One region of the Streptomyces sp. NPDC042346 genome, then DNA from elsewhere that is predicted to be linked to it. Evidence: riboswitches for the same ligand, from Rfam matches in the RefSeq annotation. Region 1 holds a riboswitch; the other holds the start of a gene.
What was found. A riboswitch is a leader RNA that binds a small molecule or an ion and turns the genes downstream of it on or off. The one in region 1 is predicted to bind S-adenosylmethionine.

Region 2: another riboswitch for S-adenosylmethionine. It lies ahead of ACZ6K0_RS29950 (aminotransferase class V-fold PLP-dependent enzyme); the one in region 1 lies ahead of thrC (threonine synthase).

What each region holds. Positions count from the first base shown of each region.
Region 1 is NZ_JBVJEH010000001.1:155,576-157,769, forward strand. Features, by position in the region: gene ACZ6K0_RS00835 (glucosyl-3-phosphoglycerate synthase) at 1-754, opposite strand, end outside; SAM riboswitch class I at 903-1,047, shown strand; gene thrC (threonine synthase) at 1,041-2,194, shown strand, end outside.
Region 2 is NZ_JBVJEH010000009.1:11,596-13,789, reverse strand. Features, by position in the region: gene ACZ6K0_RS29950 (aminotransferase class V-fold PLP-dependent enzyme) at 1-926, opposite strand, end outside; SAM riboswitch class IV at 1,143-1,259, opposite strand; gene trpD (anthranilate phosphoribosyltransferase) at 1,336-2,194, opposite strand, start outside.

The sequences.
Region 1 (2,194 bases):
CCAGCGCCCGCTCGTCCTGGTGCCGGTGCTTGCGCACGCCCACGTCCACCTGGGCGAGCGCGTCCAGGCCCACCGTGTGCAGCGCGTCGACGAGCAGCCCCAGCTCCACTCCGTAACCGACCGGGAAGGGCAGCCGCTCCAGGAGCGAGCGCCGCGCCGCGTACTCGCCGCCCAGCGGCTGGACGAAGCCGGCCAGCTGCGGCCAGTGGAGGTTGAGCAGCGGCCGCGCCACCAGCTCCGTCACCCGACCGCCCTGACCGGGAGTGTCTCCGAACGGGCGGTCGTACATCGCCTTGACGAAGTCGACGTCCGGGTCGGTGAGCAGGGGGCCCACGATCCCCGTCACGAAGTCCGCGGAGAAGTCCCGCAGGTCCGCGTCGACGAAGCACACGACATCCCCGCTCGTCACCATGAGTGACCGCCACAGGACCTCGCCCTTGCCGGGGACGGCCGGTATCCGGGGGAGGATCGCGTCCCGCGCGACCACCCGCGCCCCGGCCGCCGCGGCCACCTCCGCCGTACGGTCCGTCGAGCCCGAGTCGAGGACCACCAGCTCGTCGACGAGCGGCACCGCCTCCGACATCAGCTCGCGGCGGATCACGGCGACGATGTCACCGACCGTCGCCTCCTCGTTCAGCGCCGGCAGCACGACGCTGACCTTCGTGTTCCGCTTGGCGGCGAGGATCCGCTCCATCGGCCGGTCAGCCACGGACCAGGACCGCCGGGCCAGCCAGCGCTCCACCTCTTCCAGCACGTGATCTCCATCTCGCGGTACGGACGGCCCGTCCAGGCTCCCGGGCCTTCGGTTACAGTCTTGAACAACGCGGATGCCCGATGCACGTCGGGGTGCCGCCCGCGTCGGAGCGCAGGAACGAAGTTCACCGCGCTTCACAATCGAATACCGCTCATCCAGAGGGGCAGAGGGAAACGGCCCGTTGAAGCCCCGGCAACCCTCCAGTCGGTTACTCGTCCTCCAGCGAGGTCCCCGACTCGGGAAGGTGCCAAATCCGTCTCATGACGAAAAGTTCGTCATGGGAAAGATGAGGAGAAAGGGCCTCGCCTCCATGGCTGTACAGACGGTTACCCCCGCCACTTCGGTAGACCTCGGTCCCGCGTCCGGGCTTTCCTGTCGCGAATGCGGTGAAGTGTTCGCACTCGGCCCGATCTTCGCCTGCGAACTCTGTTTCGGACCGCTCGAAGTCGCGTACGACCTCCCCACCGGTGACCCCGAGGCACTGCGCAAGCAGATCGAGGCCGGCCCCGCCAACATCTGGCGCTACGCCCCCCTGCTGCCCGTCCCCGCCGACGTCGCCGAGAAGCCGAACCTGAACCCGGGCTGGACCAAGCTCGTCCAGGCCGACAACCTCGCCCGCGAGATCGGTGTCGCCCCCGGCAAGCTCTTCGTCAAGGACGACTCGGGCAACCCGACCCACTCCTTCAAGGACCGGGTCGTCGCGCAGGCCATCGAGGCCGCCCGCGCCTTCGGCTTCACCACGCTCTCCTGCTCCTCCACCGGCAACCTGGCCGGCGCCGTCGGCGCCGCGGCCGCCCGCGCCGGCTTCCGCTCCTGCGTCTTCATCCCGCACGACCTGGAGCAGGGCAAGGTCGTCATGGCCGGCGTCTACGGCGGTGAACTCGTCGCCATCGAGGGCAACTACGACGACGTCAACCGCTTCTGCTCCGAGCTCATCGGCGACCCGCTCGGCGAGGGCTGGGGCTTCGTCAACGTCAACCTCCGCCCGTACTACGGCGAGGGCTCCAAGACGCTGGCGTACGAGATCTGCGAGCAGCTCGGCTGGGTCATCCCCGACCAGCTCGTCATCCCGATCGCGTCCGGCTCGCAGCTCACCAAGATCGACAAGGGTCTGCAGGAGCTCATCAAGCTGGGCCTCGTCGAGGACAAGCCGTACAAGATCTTCGGCGCGCAGGCCGAGGGTTGCTCCCCGGTCTCCGTCGCCTTCAAGGCCGGCCACGACGTCGTCCGCCCGCAGAAGCCGAACACGATCGCCAAGTCGCTCGCGATCGGCAACCCGGCCGACGGCCCGTACGTCCTCGACATCGCCCGCCGCACCGGCGGCGCCGTGGAGGACGTGAACGACGAGCAGGTCGTGGACGCGATCAAGCTGCTCGCCCAGACCGAGGGCATCTTCGCCGAGACCGCGGGCGGCGTGACCGTCGGCGTCACGAAGAAGCT
Region 2 (2,194 bases), on a different contig from region 1:
CAGGCGGAGGCGATGGAGTAGACGCCGATGACGTTCGGGGAGCCGGCCTCGTGGCGGGCCGCGGTGGTGTGCCACTCCACGTCCACGCCGCCGTCGGCGCGGCGCGCCACCTTGCGGGAGGCGCCGCCGCCGGCGAGGTAAGGCTCGGAGTCCTGGAGCCAGTCGGAGCGGCCCGCGAGGACGCCCGAGCCGAAGGGCGCGTACAGCTTGTGCCCGGAGAAGGCGATCCAGTCCACGTCCAACTCCTGTACGGAGACGGGGTGGTGGGGCGCGAGCTGGGCGGCGTCGAGCACGATCCGGGCGCCGTGGGCGTGCGCGGCGGCGGCGAGCTCCTTCACCGGCCACAGCTCACCGGTGACGTTCGAGGCGCCGGTGACGCAGACCAGGGCGGGACCGTAGGGGTCGCGGTCGGCGAGCGCGCGCTCCAGGGTGGCGACGGCCTGCTCCGGGGTGCGCGGCGCGTTGAGGTAGGTGACGCGGGCGTCGCGCCAGGGCAGCAGCGAGGCGTGGTGCTCGGTCTCGAAGACGAAGACCTCGCAGCCGGCCGGGAGGGTGGCGGCGAGCAGGTTGAGCGAGTCGGTGGTGGAGCGGGTGAAGACGACCTGGTCGCCGGGGCGGCAGTCGAGGAACTCGGCGACGGTGACGCGGCTGTTCTCGAAGAGGTCGGTGGAGAGCTGGGAGAGGTAGCCGGCGCCGCGGTGGACGCTGCCGTAGTAGGGGGCGTACGCGGCGACGTCGTCCCACACCCGCTGGAGCGCCGGGGCGCTGGCGGCGTAGTCGAGCGCCGCGTAGGTCACTTCGCCGCCGGTGACGAGCGGGACGGTGACGTCCCGGCCGAGGACCGGCAGCGGGGCGGCGCAGCAGGGGTCGGCGGACTCGGCGGCGGAAACGGCGGTGGCGGCGACGGTGTTCGGGCGTGCGGACATGGCGATATCTCCCGGCGGGCGGTGCTGAATGGCTTCAGTGGAATCCGTACGCGGCCGGACACGGCGGGGTACGGGTGATGCCTCGGAGAACGACGGGTGCGTGGGTACGCGGAAGTGACCCTGTTCCGAGGGTGAAGTTGGGGCGGATTCGCCCTATCGCATTCGCTTGCTCACGGAAAAAGCTCCTCGAGAGACCAGGACCCCTGGTGTTCGAGGGGTCCGCGCTTGCCGTAGACCTCGCTGCCTACGGCCTGGTCTTCACCCGGGGCACCCCGCCACGGACGGAGGGTTGCCGGACAGCAAGCCGGGGCTTCACAGCTGTCACTCATGACCTGGCATGCATCCTGCCACATGATCGCGGAAGCGCAAGACCCCGGTCCGCATGCTGGACCGGGGTCTTGGCCGGGAACTAGGCGTTGCTGGCGGCGATCCAGCGCTCCAGGGCCTGGCGGGCCGCGCCGGAGTCGATCGCCTCGGCGCCCTTCGCGATGCCGGCCCGCAGCCGGTCCGCGAGAGTGCCCTCGCCCGGCTCCAGGGCGGTGAGCGCCGCCGCGGTGTTGAGGAGCACCGCGTCCCGTACGGGCCCGGTCTCCCCCGCGAGCAGGCGGCGGGCGACGTCGGCGTTGAACGAGGCGTCCGCGCCGCGCAGCGCCTCCAGGGGGACGAGGTCGATGCCCACGTCCCGCGGGTCGAAGCGCTCCTCGGTCACGGCGCCGTCGCGGACCACCCAGACCCGGGAGGTGGAGGTGGTCGTCAGCTCGTCCAGGCCGTCGTCGCCGCGGAAGACCAGGGCGGAGTTGCCGCGCTCGGCGAAGACCCCGGCCACGATCGGCGCCATGCGCGCGTCGGCGACGCCGACGGCCTGGGCCCGTACCTTGGCCGGATTGGTCAGCGGGCCGAGGACGTTGAAGGTGGTCCGGATGCCCAGCTGGCCGCGCGCGGCGGCGACGTGCCGCAGCGCCGGGTGGAACTTCACCGCGAAGCAGATGGTGATGCCGGCTTCCTCGGCGACCTCGGCGACCCGCTGCGGGGTCAGGTTCAGGTTGATGCCGAGCTTCTCCAGGACGTCGGAGGAGCCGGAGGCGGAGGACGCGGCGCGGTTGCCGTGCTTGACGACCTTCACGCCCGTTCCGGCGGCGACGATCGACGCCATCGTGGAGATGTTGACCGTCTTGGCGCCGTCGCCGCCGGTGCCGACGATGTCGACGGCGGGGCCCGGCACCTCGATCACGTTGGCGTGCTCGTACATGCTCCGCACGAGACCGGTG